Regions from separate parts of the Pseudodesulfovibrio mercurii genome, predicted to be linked through region 2. Evidence: predicted binding sites of a transcription regulator. Region 2 holds the regulator's gene; each other region holds the start of a gene.
The links. Region 2 encodes sigma-54, which starts transcription at its own class of promoters, with help from an activator protein. Its sites were predicted from a motif close to CTGGCACGGNNNNTGCTT; they were not measured.
Positions count from the first base shown of each region.

Region 1 (10,577 bases), 1.2 Mb from region 2:
GTCGTAGGACTTGCCCATGCAGCCGGACAGGACCACGCCTGCGAAAATCGTTATCGCGATGATGGAAAGCTTTTTCATGACGGTCTCCTTGGCTCTTAGCCCTAATGACTGTTCATCTTGAGGAACATGTCCATGCTCATGATCACCGCCGGTCCGAGGATGGCCACGAACAGGGTCGGGAGGATGAACGCCACAAGCGGAAGAAGCAGCAGTACGGGCATCTTGGCGGCCTTTTCCTCGGCGCGCTGGGAGCGCTTGACGCGCATGGCGTCCGAGTAGACGCGCAGGGTCCGGCCGACGCTGATGCCGAAGGCGTCGGCCTGGATGAGCAGCGAGGTCAGGCTGTTCAGGTCGTCCAGCCCCACCCGTTCCGCCAGGGAGCGCAGGGCGTCGATGCGGGCCTTGCCCGCGCGCAGCTCCAGGGTGAGCAGCTTGAATTCGGAGCTGATGATCGGGCCGGAGTTCTTCATCTCCTGGCAGACGCGGTCCACGGCCTGGTCCAGGCCCATGCCTGACTCCACGCAGACCACCAGGAGGTCGAGGGCGTCGGGCAGTTCGTCGCCCACGGCCAACTTGCGCCGGTTGATCTTCTTGCTCAGCCAGTACTCGGGTCCGTACACGCCCACTGCGGCCAGGGTGACCGTGCCGAAGGCGGTCATGGCTATGGACATGTCCTCAATGAACAGGAAGCGGACGAGCAGGAAGCCGCCGGCCAACCCCACGGCCAGGAACCCCTTGAGGCCCTGAAAGATCTTGTAGGAATCGGGCTTGCGCATGCCTGCCTGGATCAAGCGCAGGCGGCCCTTGTCGATCTCCTCGGTCTCGGTGGGGCCGATCTTGGTGCCCAGCCGGCCGAAAAAGTCCACGACGGACTTGACCGCGTTGCCCAGGGGGGCGGTCAGGGCATCGGACCGCTTGACGGTCGTGCCCGAGACCCGCTCCTTGAGCTTGGCCGAGTCGCTGGCGCCGCTCAGGTAGCCGAGGAGGCCGTAACCGGCCAGGAGCACGGAGACGAAACCGATGCCCGCGGCGAACAGGGGAACTATCTGGATGTCCATGGTCGCCTCCCTACACCTTGATCTTGATGATCTTGCGGATGATGGCCGCGCCGATGATCATGGAGATGGCCGCGCCCCAGACCATGTTCTGGCCCAGTTCGCGGGTCCACAGCAGGCTGATGTAGTCCGAGTTGACCACGTACAGGATGCCGGTCAGCAGGAACGGCAGGGCGATGAGGATGTAGGCGGACACCCGGCCCTCGGCGGACAGGACGCGGATCTTGCCGAACAGGGCGAACCGCTCGCGCACCAGGGCGGCGATCTTGGCGATGATCTCGGCCAGGTTGCCGCCGGTCTCGCGCTGGATGTTCACCGAGACCACGAAGAACTTCAGGTCCGGGCAGTCCACCCGCGACTGGAGGTTGCTCAGGGCGCGGTCCACGTCCATGCCGTAGTTGATCTCGTCCAGGGTCTTGCCGAACTCGGGGCCGATGGGGCCGTCGAACTCGTCGGCCACCATGCGCATGCCGCCGCCGAAGGTGTGTCCGGCCTTGAGCGCGCGGGCCATGAGGTCCAGGGCCTCGGGCAGCTGCTTCTGGAAGCGGTCCATGCGCTTGCGCTTCTTGCCCTGGAGTATCCAGATGGGCAGGTAGCCGAGCATGATCGCCCCGGCCAGGGAGACCCATATCTTGCCGGAAAAGGACCCGGCGTAGAAGCCGATGACGGCCAGGAGCATGCACAGCAGGAGGTAGACGCCCGGCGAACCCTTGGCGTCGGCCTGGTAGAGCAGGCGGCTGAGGTTGCTGGACCAGCGCATGCTCTCGAGCAACCGGTTGAACAGCGGCACCTCGCTCATGGCGGCCTCGCGCAGGACCAGGTCCACGGAGGCGGCGTCGATGTCCGCGGTCAGGGCCATGGCCCGGAGGCGATCCTTGACCCGGCGCTCGGCCTTGTCCGAGCCGGACTGCATGAGCGAACCGATGCCCATGACCAGCAGGAAGACGATGAGCACGGCCGCTGCCGCGATGATCAGTGTCATGGACATGGCCTACTCCTTGTTCTTCGGGGGTCTGGGGGTGACGTTGAAGGTGTCCATGGGGAACGGGAAGCCCATGCGCTCGAGCTTTTCGGCGAACTTGGGGCGGATGCCCCGGGCGGTGAAGTAGCCCTCCACCTTGCCGTCGTGGGTCAGGCCGGTCTGCTCGAAGGCGAAGATCTCCTGCATGGTGATCATCTCCCCTTCCATGCCGGTCACTTCCTGGATGGAGATGACCTTTCTGGTGCCGTCCACCAGGCGGGTGGCCTGGATGATGACGTCGATGGCCGAGGAGATGTAGCGCTTCATGGAAAGGGGATTCAGGTTCAGCCCGGCCATGGAGATCATGGTCTCCAGACGCATCAGGGCGTCGCGGGGCGTGTTGGCGTGGATGATGGTCAGGGAACCGTCGTGACCGGTGTTCATGGCCTGGAGCATGTCCAGGGCCTCGGCCGAACGGACCTCGCCGACGATGATCCGGTCCGGACGCATACGCAGGCAGTTCTTGACCAGGTCGCGCATGGTGATCTCGCCGCGTCCCTCGATGTTGGCCGGGCGGGTCTCCAGCCGGACCACGTGATCCTGCTTGAGCTGCAGCTCGGCCGCGTCCTCGATGGTCACGATGCGCTCGTCCTCGGGCACGTTGCGCGACAGGCAGTTGAGCAGCGTGGTCTTGCCCGAGCCGGTGCCGCCGGAGATGAGCACGTTGAGCTGGGACTGGACGATGCCCTTCATGAGCAGGGCCATCTCCGGGGTCAGGGAGTTGAAGCCGATGAGGTCGGCCACTTCCAGGGGGTCCTTGGAAAACTTACGGATGGACAGCGAGGGCCCGTCGATGGCCAGGGGCGGGATGACCGCGTTGACGCGCGAGCCGTCGAGCAGACGCGCGTCGCACAGGGGCTGCGACTCGTCGATGCGCCGTCCCACCAGGGAGACGATGCGGTCGATGATCTTGCGCAGGTGGTCGTCGTCCTTGAACCGGGCCGGGGTCAGCTCGAGTTTGCCCGAACGCTCCACGTAGATCTGCTTGTACCCGTTGACCAGGATATCGTTGACCGTGGGGTCCTGGACGTAGGGTTCGAGCGGTCCCAGGCCGATGACCTCGTCCTGGATCTCGGAGAGCATGCGCTTGCGTTCGGCCAGGTTCAGGGGCGCATTGCGGAACTCGCCCCAGAGCAGCCCTTCGGTGACCTTGGAGATTTCGCTGCGCATCTCGGTCTCGGACAGGGAGTCCAGGAGCGACAGGTCGATCATGTCGATGAGCCGGTCGTGGATGCGCGTCTTGATGTCGAAATAGTGTTCCGCCGCCTCGACCTTGACCACCTTGGGCTGGACCTTGGCCTTGGGCTTGGCCGGGGCCGGGGCCGGAGCCGGGGCCGCCGGGGCGGAGCGCCGCGCCGCGTTTCGATTCAGTCGTTCCGCGAGGTTCATAACGCCGCTCCTGCCAGGTTGTCGTTGGTGTCCGAATTCTTGCCCTTCTTGCGGAAGAACGAGGAGAACGGCAGGGAGAGCTTCTTGTGGGCCTTCTTCTCACGGGGAGCCAGCCCCTTGAGCAGGGCCTGCACCCCCTTGGCCGCGGCGGACTTGGGAAAGGCCTGGACCACGGGGGTGCCCTGGTTCAGGGCGGAAAGCACGGTCTCCCCGTCCTCGGGGAGGGTCCAGGCGATCTCGCGGCCCAGGACCTCGGCGGCCTCGGGCACGCCGATGGAGCCGTTGCGGACCACGCGGTTGGCGACCAGGCGCAGGCGCCGGTCCGCGTCCGGGTCCTGCCCCGCGAGGGACTCGGTCAGCCGGGTGACGCGGGCCAGGCACGGCAGGGAGAGCTGCATGGCCATGAGGATGGAATCGGCCAGCTCCACTTCCTTGGGCAGCTCGTCCTCGTCCGGGGTGGCCGCGTCCACGACCACGAAGTCGTAGCTCTGGCGGAGCTGTTCAAGGATCAGGACCAGGGTGTGGTCGTCGGGGCGCTCGCCCGCGCCCGGAGCGGGCAGGACGTGCAGGCCGGACTCGTGCTCGGCGATGACGCTGCGCAGGTAGGTGGCGTCCAGCCGGGAGATGTCGGCCACCAGGTCGCCCCAGGTGTAGTCGTACTTGAGGTCCAGGAAATAGGGAATCTCGCCCATGGGCGCGTGCAGGTCCAGGAGCACGGTGCGGCCGGGCTCGCGCTCGTTCAGGGCGCAGGCCAGGTTCACGGCCAGGGTGGTGGTGCCCACGCCGGACTTGCAGCCCAGGACCGTGAGGATGCGGCCCTTGTCCGTGTCGTCCACGGTCAGGCTCAGGCGCATGGCCGTGCGCATGACCGCGGCGCGCAGGTCGTTCTCCTCCACGGGGAACTTGAGATATTCGCGGATGCCGCTGCGCATGGCCCGGATGAGGATCTCGGGGTCGGCCACGTCGCCGGCCAGGTAGACGTCCTCGGCCTGTCCCGATTCCAGGGCGTGGATGATGTGCGGCATGTCCTCCTCGACGGAGTCGCCGGGCTCGTAGATGAGCACGCCCATCTCTTCGGCGTCGTCGCCGACCAGACGGACCATGGGGTTGGCCGCGATCATCTTTTCCAGACGATCCCGCTGCTCCCGGTCTATGACGGCCAGCGATATGGGTATCACTCTGTTGTTCATGGTTCCCCCTTTCCCCTGTCTCCTGCTATTCGGCCCCGACAACGGCGATCAGGTGGTCGCCGTTTTCCCCGTCGTGCCGGTTGGTTGCAAACATTCTCCGGTCAAGCGCCAACCCCTTCGGGGGTCTGCGCACGGCATGGCGCTCGCGGCCGTTCATCACTGGACCTCGACCACGCCGAAGGTGGATTCGGTCTTGGCATCGCTCTTTTCCCTGGGGCCCTTCTGGTACTTCTTCATGGCCTCGGCCGCGTACTTGCCGTCCAGTCCGACCACCGGGGCGTCGCCTCCGGCCTCGGGATTGGCGGTCTGACCGGCCACGGCCATGTGCACCGAGCTGCCGAATTCCGGCGTGCTCTGCTTGCCCTCGAACAGGGTCCCGCATCCGGCCAGGAGCATGACGCCCAGCATGGCGGTGCAGATCATAATGTTACGCATGACGTTTCCTCGCACCTGCGGTCTCTAGTTGGGCCAGGAGTGGCCGAATTCCCCGTCGAAGCCGGATTCGGGACGGATCACGGTACCCGGATCGGCGGCGCCCTTGGCAACGGTCTTGGGGGTTCCGCTCCCGCTGGAACCTCCCTGTCCCTCCAACAGCCCGAAGAGGTAGAATTCCCGGTCGTCCGGCTCACGGAACCCGTCCGTGGGCAGGGTCTGGGTGGCCATGTCCACGGGCTTGGCCAGGTGGGCGGTGACCAGGACCACCAGTTCGGTCTTGTTGGAGTTGAAATCCTTGGAGCTGAACAGGGACCCGAGCACGGGGACTTCGCCCAGGCCCGGGAACTTGTGCGCGTTTTCCTTGAGCGAGTCGCTGATCAGACCGGCGATGACGAAGGACTGGCCGTCGCCCAGCTCCACCACGGTGTTGGCGCGGCGGGTGGAGATGGTCGGAATCTCGTAGCCGGACACGGACAGGGCCTTGGAGTAGTCGAGCTCGGACACCTCGGGGTTGACCTGGAGGTTGATCCGGCCGGACGACATGACCGTGGCCGTGAACTTCAGCGCGATGCCGAAGGGCTTGTAGTCGATGCCCACGGTGCCCAGCGCGCTGGGCATGGGGATGGGCACTTCGCCGCCCACCAGGAACTCGGCCGCCTCGCCGGACACGCAGGTCAGGTTCGGCTCGGCCAGCATGCGCACCAGGCCGTTGGACTTGAGCGCATCGACCATGCCGTGGATGGTGGTGTTGCCGCTGACGTAGCTGCCGGCCAGGTTGATGTTGTCGGTCAGCTCGAAGACGTTGTCCTCGTTGTTGTAGCTCGTCAGGTTGTTGATGATCGAGTAGATGGAAAAGTTGGAGCCGATGGCCGCGAAGTTGAGGCCCAGCCGCTTGGTCACGGAGCGGGACATCTCGGCCACGCGCACCTCGAGCATGACCTGCTGGATGCCGTCCACGCTGAGCAGGTTGACCACGCGGCCCGGAGCGGCCGCCTCGGCCAGGGAGAGCACCGAGGACAGGCTGGTGGCGTTGGACACCTGCCCGGACAGGGTGATGGAGTTGCCGCTGGTCAGCACGCGGACGTTGTTCTCCTGGGGCAGCAGCTCGTAGATCATCCGCTTCAGCCGGGTGGTGTCCGGGTCCACGGCGATGTCGTAGATCTCGGAGACACGGTCTCCGGTCCACAGGGTCAGGGTGGTGGAGCCGATCTCGTTGGCGGTCAGGTAGATCTGCGTCGGGGAGATGACCACGATGGAGCAGACCGTGTCCGAGCCCAGCGTGATGCGGCTGACGTTCTGGTCCGTGGTGATGACCGTGGACTCGCCGATGATCATGGAGATCATGTCCGGCTTGTCGGACTTGACCACGCGGGCCCAGGCCACGGTGGCGGTCAGCACGACCAGGCAGGCAAGCAGGACGACCAGGGTATACTGTATGGTTCTTGCGTTCTTCATGGCGCCTGCTCCTAAAACTTGACCGTCGAGCGGTTCGTACCGGTGATGATTTCTATGCTGATGTTCCGCCGGGTCCGTCGCACGTTCGGGGTCGTCTGCTTGGGCCGCAGGGCGGCCAGCGTCTGGGGCACCGTGGTCCCGATGGTCCGCACGTCGGCGTTGTCCTGCTCGTTGCGCAGGGCGAAATGCAGGGTCCCCTGGGTGGAGGCCAGGGCGAGCCGTTCGGACTCGGCCGGGGTCAGCTCCAGGGTGTACACGCCCACGGACGCGACCTTGCCTTCCTCGTTGGGCGGGGTCAGCTGGGTGCCGGTGGCGATGACCTTGATCTGTTCCAGGACCAGCTTGGTCACCGGCTTTTCATTGCGGCCCACGGTCAGGGAGACGATGACGTCCACCCGGTCGCCGGGACGGACGAAGCCGGACAGACCCATGACCTCGTTGCCCTTGACGGCCATGGCTCGCTTGCCGGGGGTGATCAGCGCGGACACGCCGCCGCCCATGATGGACTTGTCGGCAAGCTTGAGGGGGGTCAGGGCGTCGCCCATGCCCACGGTCTGGTTGAGCACCCGGCCCTCGACCTGCTTGACCTCGGCGAAGGCGCCGGAGGGACGGGAGTCCTGGGTGAACTTGCGGATTTCGAGCATGTCCTCGGTCAGCTTGACGCCGCGTCCCAGGTCGGTCTTGGCCACGACCACGGGCACGGTGTTTTCCACGACCGCCGTCGGGGCGGCCTGCTTCACGCCGTTGGTCCACTTGAAGATGATCACGCCCGCGATGACCGCGAGGAACAGGGACAGGGTGATCTGGACAAGGGCTCTGGTGGACTTGCTCATGCCGGGCCTCCTTTAATAGCCGGGGTACACGGACCCGGTCTGCCAGGCGAAGAGGGCCATGGCGACCACGGTTCCAACGGCGATGGCCACGCCGTAGCACAGTCTCGGCATGGCGTTTTCCGCAGTGACGGGGGCGAAGTCGAACTTCCGGCTGGCCATGAACACGGAAAAGGTGGCCGTGATGTTGCGCAGGACCCGCTTGAGAATCTCCCGATGGAAGGCGAGGACGGCCAGGGCGTAGACGCCGCCCGCGATGCAGGTGAACAGGAAGGCGGTGAAGGTCGCTTCCACGCCGAGCCATGCGCCGACGCCGGCCATAAGCTTGACGTCGCCCGCACCCATGACGCCCATGAAATACGGAAGGGCCATGGCCGCGAACCCGAGGGCGAAACCGGCGGCCGAAAACTTCAGCCCGGCGAAACCGCCGAAAACGGTGTGCGCGACCAGTCCCGTCAGGATGAGCGGGAGGGTCAGCCAATTGTAGATGCGCTGGTTGCGGATGTCGGTGACGGTGGCCGTCACCAGGGCGGTCGCGAGTGCGATGACGATCAGAATATCCATGGTTCCCCCGAGGTGCCGGACCGGCCGCGTGTCGTCTCCGCTTTCCCCCGGAGACAAAACCGGGGCTTACGGGACCATCCCGAAAGCCCCGGTTCGGCTGCTCTGGCTGCTTCCGTTAAACGGTTAGCTTCTCTTCTTCCTAGGAACCGGTCGTGGTCGCGGCGGACATCTGGCCGGTGATGTAGTCGAAGGTGCTCACAACCTGGTCGCCCAGGGCGGAGGTGGCGGCCACGATACCGGCGGCGATCAGGGCGGCGATCAGGCCGTACTCAATGGCGGTAGCGCCTTCTTCGTCACGGATGAGGTTCATCAGCTTGGTCATTGTCGTTCTCCTTGGTTTAAATTCGTCTGCTAAATTTGTTTTGTGCCTTTCAGCACCAGCCACGCCCTCCATTGAGCAACCCGCGTGCCACAGCGAAAAACAATCTGAAAAATAGTTTGCAACATCCCTGTATAATTGGAAATAAAATTTAAATTCCGGCAAACGGTCCGTGCCAGACACGATCCGGCACCCCTGCCGGAGGCTTACAATCCATGAATTGTGGAGCGCCTGGGCGCGATCGCTCCGGAATGAGCATTCGTTTCGCCAACAAATCAAGCTTGTTATACGTATCTATTTTTTATGGATAGTCTTGTGCAGGGGCTGGCCGGGACGCGTTTTCAGGGTCTGAAAACGCGAAAATCCCCTGTTTGAGGGGATTTTCCGGGTCCCGGAGGACCATAAAATGTGGACATGTTCCCGCTTCCGGGCGGACGGGAAGGCTGGGCGGACCGCCCTTCGAACAGCTATTTCTTGAATAATACCGGGTCGATGTCGTGCTTCTTGAGCTTGTTCCAGAGGTTCTTGGCGGACACGCCCAGGGCGGTGGCGGCCTCGGTCTGGACCCCGCCGCAGGCCCGGAGGGCGTTTTCGATCAGGGCCTTCTCGTACTCGGTCAGGGCCTGTTTCAGGGGCAGTCCCTCACCCGTGGGCACGCAGATTCCGCTGTCCGTAGCGGGCCGGGTATTGGAAAAGGCCTGGTCCACCTCGGCCGGGGTGATCCGGGAGGAGGTGCAGAAGATGGCCGCGCGCTCCACGGCATTGGCGAACTGGCGCACGTTGCCCGGCCAGTCGTAGTTGAAGAATATCTCCATGGCCTCGGACGAGACCCCGGCGATGTCCGTGCCGAGCCGTCTGTTGGCCCGGTCCAGGAAGAACTCGGCCAGCTGCGGCAGGTCGGACTTGCGCTCGCGCAGGGGGGGCAGGATCAGGGTGGCCACATTCAGTCTATAGTATAGATCGCTGCGGAACCCGCCGTCCCGGACCCGCTCCTCCAGCTCCTGGTTGGTGGCCGCGATGATGCGCACGTCGTAGCGGATGGGCTTGGCCCCGCCCACGCGCTCGGCCTGCTTCTGCTCCACGGCGCGCAGCAGCTTGGGTTGCAGGTGCAGGGGCATGTCGCCGATCTCGTCGAGCATGAGCGAGCCGCCCTTGGCCAGCTCGAACTTGCCCTGCTTCATGCTCGTGGCCCCGGTGAAGGCCCCCTTCTCGTGGCCGAACAGCTCCGACTCGATGAGGTTTTCCGGGATGGCCGCGCAGTTGATCTTGACGAACGGGGCCTTGGCCCGGGCGGACAGGACGTGGATGGTATCGGCCACCAGCTCCTTGCCGGTACCGGTCTCGCCCATGATGAGCACGTCCGCGTTCAGTTCGGCCACCCGGCTGATGCGCTCCTTGACCGCCATCATGGGCGCGCTGTGGCCGATGATGTTGTTCAGGGGGCTGGACCCGCCGTGCCGTTTCAGCTCGGCCAGCTCCTCCTGGAGGCGGCGCCTCTCCATGGCCCGGCCGACCACCACCTCCATCTCGCGCAGGGAGAACGGCTTCTCGAAATAATCGTAGGCCCCCTGCTGCATGGCCGTGACCCCTGTCTCCTTGGAGCCGTAGCCGGTCATGACGATGACGTCCACGCCCGGGGAGACTTCGGCCAGGTGCCTGAGCGCCTCGAGCCCGGACATGCCGGGCAGCTGGATGTCGTGCAGGATGAGATCGAAGCGCCCCGCCCCGGCCTTCTTTATGCCTTCCTCGGCGCTCGCCGCGGTCTCCACCACATAGCCCTTGTCGGCCAGCGCTTCGACCAGCATGCCCTGGAAGGCACGGTCGTCATCGACCACAAGTATTTTCTCGGCCACAGGTCTGCTCCCTGATCGTGTTGTTCCCGCGTGAAGACCACCCTACACGAATCGGGTCCGTCCATCCACAAAAAATAGATATTCCCTGTTTCACACCTTCATTACGAACGTTTGCCGACATGGGTCACAAAAAAAATTTATCTTGTTGATGCGGGAGGTTGTTTCCACCTTTCCGGGCACCCCATTACGCCTTGGCACGCACAATGCTTCCTTCGGGGTACCCGGCCTTCCGCCGGACCAATTTTGGAATGCAAGGAGAACGGGAATGAGAAAGAGAGACGTAAGGCGTCGGGGGATGGCCGCCGTGGAGTTCGCCCTGCTGGTTCCCATCATGGCGCTCCTGATCCTGCTTCTGATGCAGGGCGGCAACGCCATGCACACATACTCCTCCCTGGTGGAAGCCAGCCGCGAAGGCGCCCGGCGCGTGGTCACCCAGGGCGAGTCCTCCGACGTGGCGGCCCTGGTG
Region 1 is NC_016803.1:3,292,175-3,302,751, reverse strand. Features, by position in the region: gene DND132_RS17835 (SPOR domain-containing protein) at 1-78, opposite strand, end outside; gene DND132_RS14905 (type II secretion system F family protein) at 102-1,058, opposite strand; gene DND132_RS14900 (type II secretion system F family protein) at 1,069-2,043, opposite strand; gene DND132_RS14895 (TadA family conjugal transfer-associated ATPase) at 2,047-3,465, opposite strand; gene DND132_RS14890 (CpaE/TadZ family protein) at 3,462-4,655, opposite strand; gene DND132_RS14885 (hypothetical protein) at 4,812-5,090, opposite strand; gene DND132_RS14880 (type II and III secretion system protein family protein) at 5,115-6,545, opposite strand; gene cpaB (Flp pilus assembly protein CpaB) at 6,557-7,378, opposite strand; gene DND132_RS14870 (A24 family peptidase) at 7,391-7,939, opposite strand; gene DND132_RS14865 (Flp family type IVb pilin) at 8,079-8,261, opposite strand; gene DND132_RS14860 (sigma-54-dependent transcriptional regulator) at 8,726-10,111, opposite strand; gene DND132_RS14855 (TadE/TadG family type IV pilus assembly protein) at 10,377-10,577, shown strand, end outside.
Region 1: DND132_RS14865 (Flp family type IVb pilin) is a predicted target of sigma-54. The motif match lies at 8,335-8,352, and genes of this name have one in related genera.

Region 2 (10,577 bases):
GGATATCGTGGGCCAGCTCGTCGTTGGCCACGATAACGGTCTTGGCGCCGGTGTAGGGCAGCCACGTCTCGATGATCTGGCCGTGAATCAAGCGGTTGTCGATACGAACGAGAGTCACGGCACCATCCCTACTTTTTCGTCGCTTTTTTGCGCAGCATCGCCCCGGCGACCTTGATTCCCTGCTGCCCCGCCACCATGGCCTTTTCGGCCAGGTCGGGCAACGTCAGGGAGCGGGCCTGGAGGGTGGCCACGAGCATGGGCAGGTTGACGCCGGTGATGACCTCGAGATTTTCCGATTTCATCAGGGACAGGGACATGGTCGTGGGCGAACCGCCGAACAGGTCGGTCAGGGCCATGACGCCCTTGCCCTGCTCCACGGACTGGATCGCCTTGCGCACATTTTCCAGGGCCTCGTCCACGCCCTTGTTCACGTCGATGCCCACGGCCAGGCAGTTCTCCTGGGGACCCAGGACCATCTCGGCCGCCTTGAGCAGGGTCTCGCCGAAGCTGCCGTGGGTGACCAGCACCACGCCGATCACGCCGGATTTCTTGTCAGTCTGTGCAACCATGTCTATCCGAGTTCCATGTGTCGATGTTCGATCGAAACCGTATACCCCTTTTCCTTCAGGGTTGCCAGTACCGACTCGGCCACGGAAACCGACCGGTGGCGGCCGCCGGTGCAGCCCAGGGCCAGGGTGATCCTGTAGCGCCCTTCCTCGGCGTACAGAGGCAGAAGATAGAGCAGAAAATCGTGGAACCGCCGGATGAAGCCCTGCCCCGTGGGATTGTCCAGGACGTAGTCGGACACGGCCTTGTCCAGGCCGGACAGGGAGCGCAGGGACTTGTCGAAATATGGATTGGGCAGGAAGCGGAGGTCGAAGACCAGGTCCGCCTCGGACGGCACGCCGTACTTGAAGCCGAAGGTGATGATGTGCACCCGCATGCCCAGCCCCACGTCCTCCAGGGCCGACCACTTGGTCTGGATGACCCGGCGCAGGTCGTGGATGGAGTAGTCCGTGGTGTCCAGGACCAGGGCCGCGCCCGAGCGGACAGGCGCCAGGAGCTTCTTCTCCATCTCCAGGGCCGCTTCCAGGCCGAGGTTGCGGCTCTCCAGCGGATGGGGACGGCGGGTGGTGGCGTAGCGGCGGACCAGTTCGGCCATCTTGGCCTCGAGAAAGAGGACCTGCGGGGTGATGCCCAACTCGGCGAACCCCTCCAGGGCCTTTCCCCAGCCGTCCACGAACTCGAACTGGCGCAGGTCCATGCCGAGCGCCATGCCGCGGTACTTGGTGTCGAAGGTCAGGATGAGCTCGGCCAGCTTGGGCGACATCTCGGAGGGCAGCCCGTCGATACAGAAAAATCCCAGGTCCTCGAAGACCTTGAGGGCGGTGCTCTTGCCGGACCCGGAAAGTCCGGTGACGATCACCACGGGAAAGGGATTGGTCGAGGTCAACGGAGTCCGCCCATGGAGTTACACGCTCTTGAGGAGGGCCCAGAGCCCTTCGACGTCCTCGGCCGACAGGAACGCCTTGCGGAATTCCTCGTCCTTGAGGAGACGGGATATCTGGGCCAGGACGCGCAGGTGCATGCCCGCCACCTGCTCCGGGGCCAGGACCAGGAAGAAAATGGTACAGGGCCTGTGGTCGAGAGCCTCGAACTCCACGCCCTTGAGGCTGCGGCCCACGACCACGATGACCTTTCCCAGATCCTCAAGCTTGCCGTGGGGGATGGCGATGCCGTCGCCGATACCGGTGGAGCCCAGCCCCTCGCGGTCGAGAAGGACACGGACCGCATGGTCCGTGTCCATCTCTGGATATTGCTCGCCCAGGGGGGCGACGAGTTCTTGCAGCACGTCCGACTTGGTCTCGGACTTGAGCTCGGGAAGGATCAGTTCCTTCGCCAGGTAATCACTGAGTTTCATGCTTAGTTACCGGGGTCTATGAGGCCGTAATCGCCGTTCTTTCTCTTGTAGATAACGTTGACGCCATCGGTCTCCGCGTTGAGGAAGACCAGGAATTCCTTGTCGCGGGCATCAAGCTGCATGGCGGCCTCTTCCACGGACATGGGCTTGGGCTCGTATGCATCGCTGCCGACGATGGTGGGCGACGAACCGGAAGCAAGGTCCTCGTAGGACAGGTAGTTCATCTGCACCAATTTATTGGGACTCGCCTGCCTGGGGCGATTCTTCATCTTTTCACGCATCTTGCGAAGCTGGGCTTCCAGCTTGTCCAGGACCATGTCTATGGTGGAGTACATGTCTTCCGAGTCTTCATAGGCCGAGATGTGAATGCGATCCGAGTTCAGGATCACGTCCGCCTTGTGGCGGAACTTATCGACCAGCAGGTTGACCTGGAGATCTGCCTCCGCATCGGAAACGTATTTCGCTACCTTTTCAAAACGCTTTTCCGCATACCCCTTGAGGTGATCGGAAGGCTCGAAGTTCTTGAAAGTGAAGCTGATGTTCATACGCTGCCTCCTGGTTGTGAGTGCCAAGCAGGGACTAGAAGTACTGCTTGCGTTTTGAAGACGAAGCAATGCCCATTGCCGAGCGGTATTTGGCGACCGTACGCCGGGCGATGTTCACTTCCAGCTTTTCCTGGAGGATCTCGCCGATGCGCTCGTCGCTGAGCGGTTTCTTCGTGTCTTCGTCTGCGATCATTTGCTTGATGAGCGCCTTGACGCTCTCCGAACCCACCTGGGAACCGTCGTTCAGGTCCAGGGCCGAGTTGAAGAAGAACTTCAGCTCGAAGATGCCGTGAGGGGTCGAAACATACTTGTTGGTCGTGATTCGGCTCACGGTGGACTCGTGCATCTCGATGTCTTCCGCCACCTCCTTGAGGATCAGGGGTTTGAGTTTCGTCACGCCTTCCTCGAAGAAGGCCCTCTGGAAGCCGACAATGCTTTCGACTACTTTATACAGGGTTCGCTGCCGCTGGTACAGACTTTTCATCAACCATGCGGCGGAACGCATCTTTTCCTGAAAATATTCCTTCTCCTTGTCGGCCGCGCCCTTCATGGAATCCATGTAGAAGGTGTTCATCTGAAGGCGGGGCATGCCGTCCTCGTTGAGGATGATGACGAAGTCCTCGCCGTACTTGTAGACGAAGACGTCGGGGCTGACATAGTGCGGTTCGGTGCTGGAAAAATTGGCGCCCGGCATGGGGTCGAGGGTCTGGATCAGGTCCAGGTAGGCCTTGAGGTCCTCCATGGAGATCTTGAACTTGCGGGCCAGGGGCTTGTAGCGGTTCTTCTCCAGGTCCTCCAGGTGGTCGCGCACCAGGGAGATGAGCGTCGGATCGTCGTAGCCCAGGACCTCCATCTGGACCAGCAGGCACTCCTGCGGGGTGCGGGAGCCGACGCCCACGGGGTCGAGATGCTGGATGCGGGTCAGGACGGACTCGACCTCCTCCGGGGTGGCCTGGACCATGGCGGTCAGTTCCTCCATGGAGGCCTGGAGGTAGCCGTTGGAGTCGAGATTGCCGAGGATGACGTCGCCGATGGCCAGTTCGTGCTCGGTGAAGCTGGACAGGCGCATCTGCCAGTTGAGATGCCCTTCCAGGGAGGGCTTGGAGGCCAGGCGGGCTTCGAAGGACATGCCCTCCTCCGGCATCTCCAGGTCGCGGGACAGGGCCTGCTTGGAGGTGGAGGAGAATTCGCCGAGGTAGTTCTCCCAGTCCGCGTTGCGGACCAGTTCCTCCTCGGCCTGGGATTCGGTCAGGACCTCCGCCTTGTCCGGGACCTCGGTCTCGGTCTCGGTCTCGTCCAGGAAAGGATTCTCCAACAATTCCTGCTGCACCGTCTCCAGCAGTTCAAGCCGCGAAAGTTGCAGCAGCTTGATGGCCTGCTGCAACTGGGGCGTCATGACCAGTTGCTGTGAGAGCTTGAGCTGTTGCCGAAGTTCCAATCCCATGATTCATCACCCGCTTGAGGTTGTATTTATCGGCTGCCGGATAACGAAAATTTTTTTCATTCGGCAGCCATTTTTTTCAGTTCGACTATGTCACAGTGAATTAAAGGATGCAACACAATTGTGATAACATCCTGTTTCTATTGCAAATTCAACGGGCATATTTCTGGTATGAAAAAAGTGTACCAACCTTTGCGAACGGTGTAAATCGGGAAAGCGGAAAAAGATGCGGAAAAGGCTCAGAGACGGAAATCCTCGCCCAGATATATCTGCCGGGCGCGGCTGGACTTGACGATCTCGTCCGGCCCTCCCTCCAGGATGACCGTGCCCTCGTAGACCAGGTAGGCGCGGTCGCAGATATTCAACGTCTCCCTGACGTTGTGGTCGGAAATGAGGATGCCGATCTCCATGGACTTGAGCACGGAGATGATCTCCTGGATGTCGATGACCGCGATGGGGTCGATGCCCGCGAAGGGCTCGTCCAGGAGGATGAACTGGGGGGCGAGGATGAGCGCCCTGGCGATCTCGAGCCTGCGCCGCTCGCCGCCGGACAGGAACATGGCCGCCTGGTCCGCCAGCTTGGTGATGGTGAACATCTCCAGGAGCTCGTCGGCCCGGACGCGCTGCTGCTTCGAGGTCAGGCCGGTCTGCTCCAGGATGATCTGGAGGTTCTGGCGCACGGTCAGCTTGCGGAAGATGGAGCTCTCCTGGGGCAGGTAGCTGACCCCCATGCGGGCGCGCTCGTGCAGGGGCTTGTCCGTAAGCGGCCGCCCGTTCAGGGTGACCTCGCCGGTGTTGGGCTGGACGATGCCCACGAGCATGTAGAACGTGGTCGTCTTGCCCGCTCCGTTGGGGCCGAGCAGGCCGACCACCTCGCGGGCGTTGAGCTCGATGTTGATCCCGTGGACGACCTCTTTCTGGCCGTACCGCTTGGACAAATTGGTGGCACGCAGTCCTTCCGCCATCTACTGCACCTTGAGATTGCCGGGGGTCATGAAGATGGCCTTGACGCGCTGCTCGCCGCCGATGACCTCGGACCGGTCGTCCTTGATGTGGAAGTTGATGACTTCGCCGGTCAGGGAGTTGGGGCCGTCCTGAAGCTTGGGATTCCGCTCCATCTTGAGCAGCTGCGGACCCACCAGGTAGGTCAGCTTGCCGCAGGTCCCCTCGGTGGTCCCCTTTTTGGCCCGGACGTTGCCCTCGGCCACGATGCGGTCCACGCTGTCGGCGGAGAACTTCTTGTCGGTCCTGGCCGAGAGGTAGGCCGAGAGCTTGTCGGCCCACAGGGTCAGCTCGCCGTGGGTGGCGACCACGTTGCCCACGAAGGCGATGACCTTGCCGGTCTCGTCGTAGGTCATGCGGTCGGAGGTGATCCTGACCGGCATGCGGCTCGGGTCCACGCCCACCGGGACGGGGGCGGGCGGCGGGGTTTCGGCCACCTCGGCCTTGACCTCGCCCTCGCCGGAATCGGCCTTGGGCGCCGGGGCGGGCGCGGCCGGCGTCTCCTCGACCACCTTGAGATACTTGGCGTTGGCGTAGCCCACGGCCTTGGCGAGGTCGCGGTCCTTTTCACCCAGTTCGAACACGGCCACCCAGCCGTCCTTGGGGAAGTCCGTGCGCACCCGCTGGCCCTTGGCCAGGGTGACCACGTGCTCCGCTCCCGGGGCGGGCGCCTTGCGCACGTTCAGGTTGACCATGGCCTCGCGCACCTCGCCCCAGTCCTGGGCCTGGGCCCGAACCGGCACCAGCAGCAGGGCCAGCATCAGCAGCATTCCCGTATGGCGAACCGTTTTTCGCAACGTCTTATTCCTTGTTTTCGATCAAAGGGCTCTTTCCCAGCCCCTCGGGGGCCAGCAGGGCTTCCACCCCGCCCGCGGCCACCAGTTGTCTCGTGACCAGGTCGATCTCCATGGCCTTGGCCTGGACGGTCATGTCCGGTCGGCGCACGGTGACGCCGCCCTTGAGGTACACCTTACCGATTGCGCCCACATAATCAAGGTACTGGGCGTCCAGGGCCAGATTGCCGAACCGGCCGCTGACCCCGTCGTAGAGCGACAGGTTGTCGTTCTCCTGATCCACCTCGCCGCGGTCGGCCTGGACGTAGACCTCCTGGCGGTCCGCGCCGAAAAAGGCGGTCAGCTGGGGAAAGTCCACGGCGATGATGCCGAGTTCCTGGTTGTACTTGGCGCTCTTGGCCAGCAGCTTCCAGGACAGGCTCCCCTGCTTGCCCTGGACCAACTCGATGTCTTCGGCCGAGACGTCGGCGTCGGCGAACATGTCCTCGCGGGACACGGCCGGTTTGGCGGCGGTGTCCGCGTTCTCCAGGATGGGATCGGAAAAGAAGAGGGAGTTCACGGCCAGGCCGAGAAGCAGGCCGAGACCGAAGATGACGAACAGAACCAGAGCGGGGCGCCCTCTCATCTAGTCCACCCAGTGCTTGAGGGCCTGTTCCTTGAGGCCGCGCGCCTCGAGGATGAAGGCGATGGCTTCACGGACCGCGCCGTGTCCGCCCGAACGGGTGGACACCCAGTCCGCGGCCTCGACGGCCTCGGGCACCGCATTGGGCACGCACAGGGCCAGCCCTGCGCGGCGCATGACGGCCAGGTCGATCCAGTCGTCGCCCATGTAGGCGGCCTCCTCGGGGGCAACCCCCGCCTTTTCGCACATCTCCTCGAAAAGCGGGACCTTGCGGTGATGTCCGGCGTAGTAGTACTTGATGCCCAGCTCGCGGACGCGGTTTTCCACCGGCCTCTGGTTCAGGCCGGTGATGACCCCGATCTCAAGGCCCACGGCCTGGGCCATCTTGATGCCGAGGCCGTCCTGCACGTTGAAGCGTTTCATGAGGAGGCCCTCGTCGCCGTAGTACAGGCCGCCGTCGGTCAGCACCCCGTCTACGTCGAGCACCAGCAGCTTGATCTTCCGCGCCAGCGCGGTCGCGTCAGCCACGGACGACCTCCCACAGGGCCAGGAGCCGGTTGAGCAGCCCCTCCACCTGATTGAGCGGCAGGGAGTTGGGGCCGTCGCACAGGGCTCTGTCCGGGTCGGGATGAACCTCCATGAACACGCCGTCCACGCCCGCGGCCACGGCGGCCGAGGCCAGGACCGGGACGTATTCGCGCTGCCCGCCCGAGGCCCCGCCCAGTCCGCCGGGCAGCTGCACCGAGTGGGTGGCGTCCATGATCACCGGCACGCCGAAGGCCTGCATCTGCGGGATGGAACGCATGTCCACCACCAGGTTGTTGTAGCCGTAGGTGGAGCCGCGCTCGGTCAGCCAGATGCGGTCGTTGCCCGCCGCGCGGAGCTTTTCGACCACGTTCTTCATGTCCCAGGGGGCCAGGAACTGGCCCTTCTTGACGTTGACCACCCTGCCGGTGCGGGCGGCGGCCATCAGCAGATCGGTCTGGCGGCAGAGAAAGGCCGGGATCTGGAGGACATCGGCCACCTCGGCCACGGGCGCGGCCTGTTCCGGATGGTGGATATCCGTGACCACAGGCAGCCCCGTGGCCGCCTTGACCTCGGCCAGGATGGCGAGCCCCTCCTCCATGCCCGGTCCCCTGAAGCTGGTCAGGGAGGTCCGGTTGGCCTTGTCGAAGGAGCTCTTGTAGACGATGGGGAGGCCGAGCTTCGAGGCCAGCCCGGCGAGGACGTCGGCGGTCTGAAGCGCGGTCTCCCGGCTTTCAATGGCGCAGGGTCCGGCCAGAATGAACGGGCCGGACCTGCTGGCTTGATAAAGGTCTGCCATCTGCTACTTCTTGGCCATCTTGGCCTTCTCATCCTTGGCGGCCCGGATGAACTCCCGGAACAGCGGGTGCGGGTGCATGGGATTGGACTTGAATTCCGGGTGGAACTGACAGCCCAGGAACCAGGGATGGCCGGGCAGCTCCACGATCTCCACCAGGGACTCGTCCGGGGCGGTGCCGGACAGGACCATGCCGTTTTGCTCGAACTGCTCGATGTACTTGTTGTTGTACTCGAACCGGTGGCGGTGCCGCTCGTCGATGTTCACGGCCTTGTAGGCCTCGAAGGCCTTGGTGTCCTTCTTGAGCTTGCACGGGTAGGAGCCGAGCCGCATGGTGCCGCCCTTTTCGGACTCCTCGCAGCGGGTCTCGGTCTTCTTGGTCCGGAAGTCGAACCACTCCTTCATCAGGTAGATGATGTTGTGCGGGGTGGTCTTGTCGAACTCCTCGGAGTTGGCCCCTTCCAGGCCGATGACGTTGCGGGCGAACTCGATGCAGGCGCACTGCATGCCCAGGCAGATGCCGAAGAAGGGAACCTTGTTCTCGCGGGCGTACTTGATGGACAGGATCTTGCCCTCGATGCCGCGCGAGCCGAACCCGCCGGGCACCAGGATGCCGTCCAGTCCCTTGAGCTTCTTGTCCACGTTGGCCGGGGTGACCTTCTCGGAGTTGACGTATTCGAGCTCCACCTTGACCTCGTTGGCCACGCCGCCGTGGATGAGGGCCTCATGCAGGCTCTTGTAGGCCTCGGTCAGGTCCACGTACTTGCCGACGATGCCGATCTTGACCGAGCCCTTGGGGTTGTCCAGGGCATGGACGAGATTCTCCCAGGGGGTCAGCTCGGCGTTCTTGGCGGGCAGCTTGAGCAGGATGGCGATCTTCTGGTCCACGCCCTCGTTGTAGAATTCCAGCGGCACCTTGTAGATGTTGTCCACGTCCACGCCGGTGAACACGGCGTCCTGGTCAACGTCGCAGAACAGGGCGATCTTCTTCTTGAGGTCGTCGGGCAGGCGCACCTCGGAGCGGGCGATGATGATGTCGGGCTGGATGCCCACGCTGCGCAGTTCCTTGACCGAGTGCTGGGTGGGCTTGGTCTTCAGCTCGCCCGCGGCCTTGATGTACGGCACCAGGGTCAGGTGGATGAACAGAACGTTCTCCTTGCCCAGGTCGTTCTTGAGCTGGCGGATGGCCTCCAGGAACGGCTGGCCCTCGATGTCGCCCACGGTGCCGCCGATCTCGATCAGGGCCACATCCTCGCCGTTGGGCAGGTTGATGACCGCCTCCTTGATGGCGTCGGTGATGTGCGGGATGACCTGCACGGTGCCGCCCAGGTAGTCGCCGCGGCGCTCCTTCTGGATGACGGAATAGTAGATGGAACCGGAGGTGTAGTTGTTCTGCTGGCTCAGGGCCGTGCCGAGATAGCGCTCGTAGTGGCCGAGGTCGAGGTCGGTTTCGGCGCCGTCGTCGGTGACGTAGACCTCGCCGTGCTGGAAGGGGTTCATGGTGCCGGGGTCAACGTTGATGTAGGGATCGAGTTTCTGGATGGTCGCCTTGAGGCCGCGGGCCTGGAGGAGTGCCCCGATGGATGCCGCGGCCAGACCCTTGCCCAGGGAGGAAAGAACACCACCGGTAATAAATATGAACTTGGTTTTCATACGTCAGGAAGCCCCTTCGTTAAGCTTGAATTATAAGGATATATCATCACCGGCTTCGTCCACCGGTCATGTTGACTGTCGTGCGTCGGACACGTATGTTCCTGCCCAGCACGGCGCTGCTTTGCAAATTTTGCAGGGTACTGCGACAAAGTCAATATGAAGAGGAGATTTTCATGGCCCGCGTCAACGCACTCGTCATCACCGGATACGGCACCAACTGCGAAAAGGAATCCGCCTACGCCCTGCGGGAAGCGGGCGCGGATCATGCCGATATCGTTTATTTTTCCGACCTCGCAGCGGGCCATGTCCGCATGGACGACTACAATTACCTGCTCTGCCCCGGCGGATTTCTCGACGGCGACGACCTGGGCGCGGCCCAGGCGGCGGCCCTGCGCTGGCGGTGGTCCAACGACGCGGACGGCAAGCCCGTTCTGGATCAGCTGAAGGCCTTTTTCGACAAGGGCGGCATCATCCTCGGCATCTGCAACGGCTTCCAGCTGCTGTGCAAGCTCGGCCTGCTTCCGGCCGTGGGCGGGCGCTACTTCGAACGCCAGGTGTCCCTGTCCTACAACGACTCCGGCCGGTTCGAGGACCGCTGGGTGCGGCTCAAGACCAACCCGGCCTCGCCCTGCGTGTTCACCAAGGGCATCGACTACCTCGACGTGCCCATCCGCCACGGCGAGGGCAAGATCATCCCCATGGATGAAAACATCTTCCGGGCCCTGCAGGACGACAATCTCATCGCGGTGCAGTACGTCCACCCCGAGACCCGCGAAGTGACCCTGGAGTACCCCTACAATCCCAACGGATCGCCGCTCGGCATCGCCGGGCTGACCGACCCCACCGGGCGCATCCTGGGCCTCATGCCCCACCCCGAGGCGTACAATCACAAGACCAACCATCCGTCCTGGACCCGGGGCACCGACCCGGACATCCCGCTCGGCCTGACCATGCTCGAAGCCGGGGTGCGCTACCTGAAGGACAGGTAGCCCTTGGCCCTGCCCGTCGCGCCCCCGCCGCCCGCAGGAACCACCTGGCGCGATCTCATGGACGTGGCCTTCGGCGAGGCGTGCAAGGCGGCCCAGGCGGGCGAGGCCCCCGTGGGCGCGGCCCTGTTCACGCCCACCGGCACCCTGCTCGCCTCGGCCCACAACCGGCCCATCGCCGCCCACGACCCCACGGGCCACGCGGAGATTCTCTGCCTGCGCGAGGCGGCCCGCGTGCTGCGCAACTACCGGCTGCCGGACACGATCCTGGCCGTGACCCTGGAGCCCTGCC
Region 2 is NC_016803.1:586,639-597,215, forward strand. Features, by position in the region: gene DND132_RS02745 (PTS sugar transporter subunit IIB) at 1-118, opposite strand, end outside; gene DND132_RS02750 (PTS sugar transporter subunit IIA) at 129-569, opposite strand; gene rapZ (RNase adapter RapZ) at 572-1,453, opposite strand; gene DND132_RS02760 (PTS sugar transporter subunit IIA) at 1,472-1,921, opposite strand; gene hpf (ribosome hibernation-promoting factor, HPF/YfiA family) at 1,924-2,466, opposite strand; gene rpoN (RNA polymerase factor sigma-54) at 2,501-3,910, opposite strand; gene lptB (LPS export ABC transporter ATP-binding protein) at 4,147-4,872, opposite strand; gene DND132_RS02780 (LptA/OstA family protein) at 4,873-5,679, opposite strand; gene lptC (LPS export ABC transporter periplasmic protein LptC) at 5,711-6,328, opposite strand; gene DND132_RS02790 (KdsC family phosphatase) at 6,329-6,853, opposite strand; gene kdsA (3-deoxy-8-phosphooctulonate synthase) at 6,846-7,649, opposite strand; gene DND132_RS02800 (CTP synthase) at 7,653-9,299, opposite strand; gene DND132_RS02805 (phosphoribosylformylglycinamidine synthase subunit PurQ) at 9,473-10,288, shown strand; gene DND132_RS02810 (nucleoside deaminase) at 10,298-10,577, shown strand, end outside.

Region 3 (10,577 bases), 1.5 Mb from region 2:
CGCCGCCAAAAAAACCTGCATCAATTGCGGCCACTGCGTGGCGGTCTGCCCGGTGGGGGCCGTGACCCTGCCCGAGATGCCCGCCGTGACCCCGGGCCTGGCCCCGGCCCAGTGCGTCGCCCTCGACCGCGACCTGAAGCTGACCCCGGCCCAGGCCGACCAGTTCCTGGCCGGGCGGCGCTCGGTGCGCACCTACCGGGACAAGCCCGTGCCCGAGGAGGTCCTCAACCACCTCTTCTCCGTGTCCGCGTTCGCGCCCAGCGCCAAGAACGGCCAGCCCGCCCACTGGATCGTGACCCGCACGCCCCAGGCCACCCGGCGGCTGGCGGGCATGACCGTTGAGTACATGGCCACCAACTCCATCATGCCCGGCGTGGTCAAGAACTGGGCGCGCGGCGTGGACAAGATCCTGCACGGCGCGCCCCACGTGGCCGTGGCCCACGCCCCGGAGGACGGCTTCAACCCGGCCGAGGACTGCGCCCTGGCCGCCGCCTACCTCGAACTCGCGGCCCACGCCCACGGCCTGGGCGCCTGCTGGGCCGGCTTTCTCATGGAGGTCGCCGAGGGCTGCTGCAACATCCGCAGGGAACTGGGCATCCCGGAAGGACACGGGGTGTACGCCGCGCTGATGCTCGGCTATCCGAAGTACCGCTACAAGCGGATACCGACCAGGAAGACCGTCGAGATCGATTGGCTGGAGTAGTTAGGGACGGGAGGCGGCTTCCGATAGCGGCGCATCTGCACATTTTTTCCAGGGGGCTTTCATCCTCACGTATGCCGCAATACGCTGCGGTGAAAGCCCCCAGGAAGAAAATGCACAGCTGCACCACTCTCGAAAGCCTATCCCGAGGCCGGAAGTGCGGCGGGGAGAAGAGAATCGCTCCGATCCCCTTCATATTATGTGGTGCGTACACCTTGCAAAAAACAAGTGCCCTGCCCGACCATGTGTCGAGCAGGGCACTTGCCTTTTTCTTTGGTGCGTTTTCGGGGCGGAGCCCCGAACAGCGGCTCTCCCGAGCCGCTGTTGTTTCGGGCGCAAGAAATGAAAAAGGCCCCGTACGGGGCCCTTACTTCCGCAGCCGCTCGGGCTAGATATCGAGCAGCGCCGCCTTGATGTTCTTGCGCCCGAACTCGCGGGCTTGGGATTCGTCCCACATGAAGATGTCGATGCGCTGATGATAGCGCTTGTTCATGAGGTCGTTGATCTCGAAGATGCCGAGGCCCTCGATGCGGACCTTGCGGCCGAACACCCAGCCCTGGTCGAAGAGGTCGCGGGATACCGCGATGGTGCCGGTGCGGACCTTGCGCATGGACGCGGCCATGAGCGGGTCGTCGTCGCACTGGTCGGTGGAGGGATTGTAGGCGGTCACGGTCACCGTGCGAACCGGGGACATCTTGGCCTTTTGCAGGAGGCGGACCTCCTCGACCATGACCTTGCGCGCTTCGGCCGTCTTTTGGGCCAGTACCAGGCGGTGGGACAGGTCGTCGATCTTCTGTTGCTTGACGACGACCACCACGGCCATGATCACCAGGGCCGCGCACAGGACCGGGGTGATCGTGTAATTGAAGAGTATTCGCATACAGGATTGCTCCGTTGTCGTTTTCAGGTCCGAGGCATATAATGATCGGTCAAAACCTTGTCAACGCCTAAGTCTTTCCGGTGCAAGACCCGGACCCGTCACGTACAATATGCTGAATTAATGGGAAAAGTTTGAATATCGCTCTTTCGATTCCTCGCATGTGTCAAAAGAGAGACCAGGAAAAACAGCCTGTTGCGGCAGGGTGCATTTTTTCCATAAAATTATTTCTTGATATAGAAAACCGCTTTGAATATAGTGGAATCGAAATTCTGGCGGTAATCTCATTTCATCAAGGAAACAAATGGATTCGACGCTATTCAGAGTGCTCCCGGTGGACCGGGGCGAGGCCTGCCTGTTGTCCACGCGGCGTGGTGCCTATCTCTTCGACGGGGGCGGATTGACCGGGCGACTGCCCCGCCTGCTGCGCGAGCGGCGGGTGGGCAGGATTCGGGCGGCGGTGTGCACGTCCGCGTCGCCCGAGCGGCTGGGCGGCATCCTGGATCTCATGGACGCCGACTACCCGGTGGGGGAGTACTGGCTGCCCGAGGGGCTGCTCGACCTGGCCGGGGCGGCGGGCGCGTTCGACGGCGGCTTCCCGGACTGGCTGGTCCGCTGCGGCTGGCCCGTGCCCGTGGAGGCGTCCTTTCCCGTGCCCGACACCCTGCCTCCGGTGGGCGGCGGGGACCTGAGCGCGGGCGCGACCATGGCCCTGCTCGGGGCGGCCGCGTGCACGGGCCGGTTGCCGGTCCGGCCCCGGCCCCTCACGCCGGAGTCCGCCTTTGCCTCGGTCACCGAGATGCTCCTGGCCGGGACCGCGAACCGGGGGGGCGGCGAGCTTTTGTCCCTCTGCCTGGACGGCCTGAGCCGCGCCGCTGACGTGGACCCCGGTACGCGGGCCGTGCTTTGCGCCCGGCTGCTGGCCTGCCGGGCCGAGGGGCTGGCCGTGTCCACGCACGCGGCGGCCCGCGAGATGGCGGGCGTCCTGGCCCTGGCCGTGGCGGTCCAGGGACTGCTGTTCCGGGGCGGGGTCCGGGTGCGCTGGTTCCGGCAGACCGGGCGGCTCGAGGAGCGTCTGGTGCCCCGGCATCCGGTCATGTGCCTGAACGGCCTGCCCGTCCCGGAAGGCCGGGAAGGCGTTTCCGATCCGGTCCGGCCCGGCCGGGGGGAGGGCGCACCGGCCCGCGTGTCGGCCCCGGCCGTGTTCCAGGCGGTAAGGCGGCTGGGGGCGTCCGCGTCCGGCCTGGTCTTCCGCTACGGCGACGCCGAGTGCGGCGCGCTGTTGTGCGGCGAATCCAAACTTTCGTTCCTGGGGCGGCGCGGGACCCTGGCCCTGACCCGTCCCACGGTGGTGGCGGCCCCGCAGCTGGGCGGCCTGGGCGGGGAGGAGGCCTACGGCCGCATCCGCTCCGTCGCGCCCGAGGCCGACGTCTGGGTGCGTTCCCACGGCTCCCACGCCCGGCGTGTGGCCGAGGGGTTCCGGCACCAGGCGGTCCGCCTGTGCCTGCGCGGCTGCCGGGACCGCACCGTGCAGGAGATCCTGCTCGCCTTCCGCCAGGGACGCTGGGACCGGCTGTCCGGCGGGTCCTGCACCTGTCTGTAGACCGAAAGGCGCGATTTTCGGCGATCCAGCCCGGTTTTTGGGCAAAATTGCCGTCCTCGTCCCCCGCATGTCCCGGAAATCCCTTTCCAAGCCCATTCACGGATGGTACGTTGAAACGCGCATGGGGACTTGCAAGGGAAGGGGAAGTATCATGCGGGATTTGTTCGACAGCCAGCAGTTTCTGGCCAGTCTGGCCCACGACCGGGAGTTGGGCGTGGAACTCATCGACGCCTTTCTCGAGGACTGCCCCAGGCGCGTGGCCGAGCTGATCGAGGCCCTGGACGGCGGGGACGCGGTCCAGGCGACCAAGCTGGCCCACTCGCTCAAGGGCATGTGCGGCGTGGTCCGCGCCGACGTCCTGGTCGGGCTGGCCCTGGAAATGGAATATGCCGGGCGGGACGGGAACCTGGACCGGGTCCGCGAAAAGCTCGACGCGTTCACCGGCAAGCTGGACATGGCCAGGGAACGCATGCTCGATTTCCGGAACCTCGGCTGAGCCGTGTGCCGGAACGGAAAAAGGCCTGTCCACCGTGGGGTGGACAGGCCTTTTTTTGTGGCGTGTCGGGGTGGGCTATTCCGCGGCCTTGGCCGGGGCCTGGTCCGCTGCCGGAGCCGGGGCGGGCGCAGCCGCCGGAGCGGCCTGTTCGGCCGCCGGGGCCGGAGCCTCGGCCTTGGGGGCCTCGGGCAGGGAGAAGTCCATGGTGACCTTGTTCATGGCGGCCACGATGTCCTTGGTGATGTCCACGGCATCGTCGGAGGCGATCACGGCCTGCTTGCTCAGGATGGCGGTCAGCCCCTTTTCCTTGCGGTAGGTCTCCAGGACCTCGTTGAACTTGGCGTCGACCATGCCGACGATGCGCTGCTGCTCGGCGGTCATGGTGTTCTGGAGTTCACCCATGGCCAGCTTGTAGGCGGCCACGGTCTCTTCGGTCTGGTTGGCCTGCATGGCCTTGTACGCGGCCTCGGCCTTTTCCTGGAGGGGCTTGCCCATCTCCTGGAGGTGGGCCATGGCCTCGGTGGCCAGCTTGTTGTCCTTGAAGGCGGCGGCCTCGTCCACGATGCCGATCTTGGCCGACGGCTCCTGGTTGCAGGCGCTCAGTCCCAGGGCCAGGAGGGCGACGAAGAGCAGGGGAAGAATCCGTTTCATTACTATATCTCCATTAGTTTCGTTTGCTGTCACTCTGATCGCAAAGTCGCGCAAGACTACGCGCGGCGCCGGTATCTGGCAAGGGAAACATGTTCGGCCCCGGTCCGTCCGGTCCCGTCCGGCCGGGCCTCGCGGCATGGGGACCGGGCGTCCGGCAGGATGTGCCGCGCCCCGGCCGGGCTTTCCCTTCGGAAAGATAAAGTTTTCTCTGTGGCACGTCCCTTGCTCTTAATGTTTCCGAGAAGGACTTGGGAATTTCTTGCCGGGAATGGGTATCCCGGCGGTTCCCGCGCATCCGGCCCGCGCCGGATCGGAGGAAGTATGAGTTTCGGAAGCATGTACGTGGGCGCCACCGGCGTGATCGCCCACAGCCAGGGCATGTCGGTCCTGGCCAACAACCTGGCCAACGTCAACACCATCGGCTACAAGCGCTCGGACATCCTGTTCGGCGACCTCATCAGCCAGCAGGTGGCCACGGGCGGCGCCCTGTACGACAACGGCGACGTGCGCATCAACCAGATGGGCATGGGCGTGGCCGTGTCCGCCATCCGGGGCATCTTCACCGAGGGCGCCCTGTCCGAGACCACCGAGGCCACGGACCTGGCCATCTCGGGCCAGGGGTTCTTCGGGGTCAACGACCCCTCGGGGACCATCCGGGGGGCGTCGCACTACACCAGGGCCGGGGATTTCCGCTTCGACAACGAGGCCTACCTGGTCAACTCGGAGGGGTACCGGCTCCAGGGCTTCGCCTACGACCGGGAGACCGGCGAGTGGGCCACCGCCGTGTCCGACGTGCAGCTGCCCTACGAGGACGTCGACGTGGACGGCCAGACCGCCCGCGTGGTCCGCTCCCAGCCCTTCGCCACCACCTCGGTGGAGGTCGTCACCCGGCTCGACCATTCGGCCGCCAGCCAGATCTCCAACGAGGACAACCCGTTCTTCGCCATGCTGGAGGCGTACACCGCCAACCAGAGCAACGCGGCCTCGCCCTTCGGCGACGGCCTGCCGCAGTATTCCACGGCCATCGACGTGTACGACGAGGACGGCAACAGCTACGAGATGAACATCTATTTCGACCCGGTGGAGACCACCAACCTGTCCAACGCCGTGCCCGGCTACTCCTACTGGGAATATCTCATCGCCATGCCCGAGGACTCGGACGCGTCCGCGGCCTTCGGCACTTCGGCGGCCGGTCTGGCGGGGTTGGGGGTGCTGACCTTCAACGCCCAGGGTGCGCTCATCGACCAGTCCGCCTTCACCCTGGACCCGGCGGGCACCTCGGCGGCGGGCGGCACCAGCCTGTCCTCCTGGGTCCCGGCCACCTTCAGCGACGACGGGTTGCCGCAGTTCAACTACCTCTTCGGCAGCAACGGCGCGGCCACGGGCGGGGTCTCGACCATCGCCTACGATTTCGGGATCAATTCCGACACCGCCTCCTGGACCACGGGCGGGGCCAGCAACGCGGCGGCCGTGGGCACCAATGTGAACGCGCTCCCCGGCCTGGACGCCACCAACCGCGACGCCCGCGTGACCACCAGCTACGACCTGCCGTCCGCCACCCTGTACAACATCCAGGACGGCTATACCTGGGGTTACCTCAACTACGTCAGCGTGGACGAGGAGGGCATCCTGAGCGGCCACTTCACCAACGGACAGACCGAGGAGCTGTACCAGGTGGCGGTCTACAAGTTCAACAGTCCGTGGGGGCTCAGGCGCGACGGCGGGACCAACTTCGTGGCCACCGAGGCCTCGGGCACGGCCATGGTCGGCACGGCCGGGGACCGGGGGCGCGGGATCATCAACCAGAACTCCCTGGAGGAGAGCAATGTGGACATGAGCACGGAGTTCTCCAACATGATCCTGACCCAGCGCGGCTACCAGGCCAACACCAAGGTCATCACCACCGCGGATTCCATGCTGAACACGCTCATCTCCATCAAGCGCTAGGCGGAGTCATCCGAGCCTTCCGGGGCGCTGTCCGGCCGGTCCGGGCAGCGCCCTTTTTCGCGCGCCGCCTTGAATTCCCCCGGCAAACCGGATAGGCAGATCAGGATTTCCAACCAAGGAGCACGTTGTGACGGAGACATCCGACGCCCGCACCCATGGGGCCATCCTGGACCTGGTCCGGGAGGTGGAGCGGGAGGCCCCCGGCGGGGCCGAGACCCTGTACATGGCCGCCATGCTGGCCGACTCCCCCCTGCCCTACGACTTCGTCCTGTCCGTGGACGGCACCCCGCACAACCCGGCCCTGGTCAATCCGGCGGCCGCCTTTTTCGCGGCCACGGCCATCATGGACCCCCTGGTCAACCGGGGACTGGTGGAGGCGGACGCGGACGAACAGGCCTTTGCCCTGCCCGGGGACGTGCGCGCGGCCCTGCGCGCCGGGCTCGACCGCGAGCAGACGGCCGAGTGGGCCGGGCGGGCCGTCTACGCCCTGAACCTGTCCCTGCCCGACGCGGACCCGCAGAACTGGCCCCTGACCGAGTGGCTCCTGCCCCACGTCCTGGCCTGCCGCGACCTGGCCGTTGATCCCGGCGTGCCCACGGCCGCCGCCAACCGGGTCCTGCACCAGGCGGGCTTCTCCCTCCATTTCCAGGGCCGCCACCGGGAGGCCGCAGAGCTCCTGGAGGCGGCCATGGCCGTGGACGTGGCCGTCAAGGGCGGCCATCACCCGGATATCGCCGCCGACCTCGAGGGGCTGGCCACGGTCTACCGGGCCGGAGGGGACCTGGTCCGGGCCGAGGCGGCCTTCCGGGCCTGCCTGGACCTGCAGGGCGAGATCTTTACCGCCAACCATCCGGCCACGGCCCCGGTCCTGAACGGCCTGGCCCTGGTTCTCTGGGAGCGCGGCGATGCGGCCGGGGCCGAAGCCGCCCTGGACGGCTGCCTGGACGTGCTCCGCGCGGCGGGCGAGGAGCGCGGTCCGGCCCGGGCCGCCTGCCTGCACGACAAGGCCCTGCTCCTGGATGCGCTCGACCGGTCCGCCGAGGGGCTGCGTCTGGCCCAGGACTGCCTGGCCCTGACCACGGACCTGTACGGCGGGCACCATCCCGAGACCGCCGCGGCCCACGACCTGGTCGGGCGTCTCTGCCGGGGGCTGGGCCGGGACGACGAAGCCGAGACCCATTTCCGCGCCGGGGTGGACGTCCGCAGCCGCGTCTTCGGTCAGGACCATCCCGAGACCGGCCGGGCTCTGTGCGACCTGGCCCTGTTCCTGGATGAACGGAGGCGGGAGGCGGAGGCCCTGGACTGCTTCGAGCGCGGGTTCGAGGCCTGGGAGGAGTGGCTCGGCCCGGACCGCCCCCTGAGCGGGGAGGCCCTGGACCATCTGATCGCCTTTCTGGAACGGACCGCGTCCTCGGCCTCGCCCCTGCGCGAGCGGGCCCTGGCGCGTCTCAAACGGATCGTGGAGCAAGCGGGGTAGCCATGCAGCCGATACTCGCCGTGGGACTGGGGGAGATTCTCTGGGACGTCTTGCCGCAGGGCCGCCTGCTGGGCGGCGCGCCCGCCAACTTCGCCTATCACGTCAACGCCCTGGGCGGGGCCGGGGTGCCCGTGTCCAGGGTGGGCGACGACGACCTGGGCCGCGAGGCCCTGTCCCTGCTTGTCTGCCGGGGGCTGAACATCGACGCCGTGTCCCTGGACCCGGACCATCCCACGGGCACGGTGGACGCCCGGGTGGACGCCCACGGCGTGGCCACCTACGTCTTTCCCGACGACGTGGCCTGGGATTTCCTGACCCTGGACAAGGCCGCCCTGACCCTGGCCGCCAACGCGGACGCGGTCTGCTTCGGCACCCTGGCCCAGCGCGCCGAGGTCTCGCGCAAGGCGATCCACCGCTTCCTGGCCGGGGCGGACAAGGCCCTCAAGGTTTACGACATCAACCTGCGCCAGGATTTCTACACCCCGGAGCGCATCGCCGCCTCCCTGGACGCGGCCGACGTGCTCAAGATCAACGACGCGGAGCTCGACACCGTGACCCGGCTGTTCGACCTGCCGCGCGGCGAGCGGCCCGCCCTGCACGCGCTCATGGAGCGGCACGGGCTCGGCCTCGCGGTCCTCACGCGTGGCGACAGGGGCAGCCTGCTGCTCGCCCCGGACGAGGTTTCCGACCTGCCCGGCGAGCCCGTGGACGTGGTCGACACCATCGGGGCGGGCGACGCCTTCACTGCGGCCCTGGTCCTCGGCCGCCTCAAGGGATGGCCCCTGGACCGCATCAACCGCCATGCCGCCAGGGTGGCGGCCTGGGTCTGCGGCCAGCCCGGCGCCATGCCCGAGATGCCCGAGAAGCTGCGCGTGGACTAGGGGGCGTCGGCGGACGTCGCCGTATGGAAAAGACGGAAAAGGCCGCCCGGAAGGGCGGCCTTTTTTCGCGTGAAGGGTTCGGTCCCGGCTACTTGCCGAAGGGGCACTTGGGGAAGGAGCAGGTCTTGCAGTTCATGCAGAACCCGCCCTCGCCCAGCCGCGCCAGATCCTTGCGGCGCAGCTCCTGCCCGGCGAGCACGCGGGGCAGGACCACGTCGAAGGCCGTGGTCTTGTAGAACAGGGCGCAGGCCGGGACCCCGATGATGTCCGCCTTGCGGAGCTTGCCCACCAGGGTCATGGTGCCGGGCAGCATGGGCACGCCGTAGTGGTCGGCGTGCAGCCCGGCGTCCACCAGGGCCGCGCGGGTCACGTCGTCCGGGTCCACGGACATGCCCGCCGTGGTCACGATCAGATCGCACTCGCCGTTGAGCATGGCCTTGGCCGCGTTGGTGATGGCCTCGCGCTCGTCCGGCACGATGTCGGTCATGTGCACGGTGCAGCCGAGCTTGATGACCTTGGACGAGATGATCGGGATGAACTTGTCCTCGATGAGCCCCTGGAAGACCTCGGTGCCGGTGACCAGGATGCCGACCTTGGCCGCCTTGAGCGGCAGCACGGACAGGACCGGGCCCTCGCCCAGCGCGGTCAGGGCGCGCGAGAACCGGTCGCGGGAGATGTACAGGGGGATGGCCCTGGTCCCGGCCACGCCCTTGCCCTTGGGCATGAGCGAGCCGTCGTGCCGGGTGGCCAGCATGACGTCCGGGGAGAGGTTGAACCGGGAGAGGGCGTCCAGGTCGATGGACAGCATGCCGTCGCGGTCGGCGAAGAAGTTGATCTTGCCCTCCTCGGGATCGGCGTCATAGGTGATGCCCGGCCCGGCCATGCGTTTCGCGAACGCCTTGACCGCGTCGTTCTCGTGGACCCACTCGTCGCCGGGGATGGCCTCGGCGTCGTAGACGTTGAACTTGCCGATGCGCTGCAACCGGCAGACGTCGCCGATGCCGAGAATGTCGCCCGCCTTGGTGATGGGTCCCTTGGACTCGCCGGGCCGGATGCCGGTCATGTCGTGGACCGCCTTCCGGCCCACGGCCTGTTCCACGGGCATGACCTTGAGGTCCGGGGCGTCGTCGGCGCAGACGGCCCCCTCCATGGATTCATAGGGGGCCTCGCCCTGGCAGCCCCGGCAGATGGAGCCGTCCGAACTGGGGTAGGCCTCGCCGCAGACCGGGCAGACGTCGATGGTGGTCATGTGGCCGTGGCCGAGGTATTTCTTGGCGATGGTCACGGGCCGGATGGAGCAGATGGTGTCCCCGGCCTCCTCGATCTCGCGGAAGAGCCGTTCCGTGTCCTGCTCGGCCTTCGGCTTCTCCTTCATGAACCAGTCGTGGATCTCGGGCCAGAGCTTGAGTTTCTCCTGGTCGATGGCCACCCGGAACCCCTTGCCCGTGAACTTGTCGTACAGGGACACGGCGTAGCGCCCGAGCAGTTTGACCTTCATCCAGTTGTTGCCCGTGGAGCACAGGGTCAGGAGCTGGACCGCGTCGGGCAGGCACTTGCCGGACTCGACCATGGCCTCGAACAGGGTGCCCTCGGGCAGCCGGGCCTTGGCCGCCTCCACCATGTACCCGCCGATGAGCAGGCCCGGAGCGGGATAGCCGTGAAATTCCTTGGCCTTTTGCTTGAATTCCTCAAAGGTGTACTGTCCGATGTTCATGCTTGCCTCGCAGTTCGATTGAGTGCCCGGCGCGGCGCGCCGACCCCTTCCCGTATTTGCCGCCGGAAAAAGGAATGGCACTATGCCATGCCCGTGGCATTGGCGCAACACGGATCGACCTTGCGCGTTTCCGCACAATGCCTGAACAGGTATGGGACGGACCGGGCCAGCGCCGGGAAGGCGGTCCGGGCGGTGGACACAAAAAAGGGGCCGCTCCGTTTCCGGAGCGGC
Region 3 is NC_016803.1:2,040,131-2,050,707, reverse strand. Features, by position in the region: gene DND132_RS09320 (nitroreductase family protein) at 1-703, shown strand, start outside; gene DND132_RS09315 (3D domain-containing protein) at 1,089-1,580, opposite strand; gene DND132_RS17655 (hypothetical protein) at 1,882-3,180, shown strand; gene DND132_RS09300 (Hpt domain-containing protein) at 3,332-3,676, shown strand; gene DND132_RS09295 (OmpH/Skp family outer membrane protein) at 3,752-4,327, opposite strand; gene DND132_RS09290 (flagellar hook protein FlgE) at 4,649-6,274, shown strand; gene DND132_RS09285 (tetratricopeptide repeat protein) at 6,402-7,751, shown strand; gene DND132_RS09280 (carbohydrate kinase family protein) at 7,754-8,632, shown strand; gene DND132_RS09275 (FmdE family protein) at 8,721-10,346, opposite strand.
Region 3: DND132_RS09290 (flagellar hook protein FlgE) is a predicted target of sigma-54. The motif match lies at 4,538-4,555, and genes of this name have one in related genera.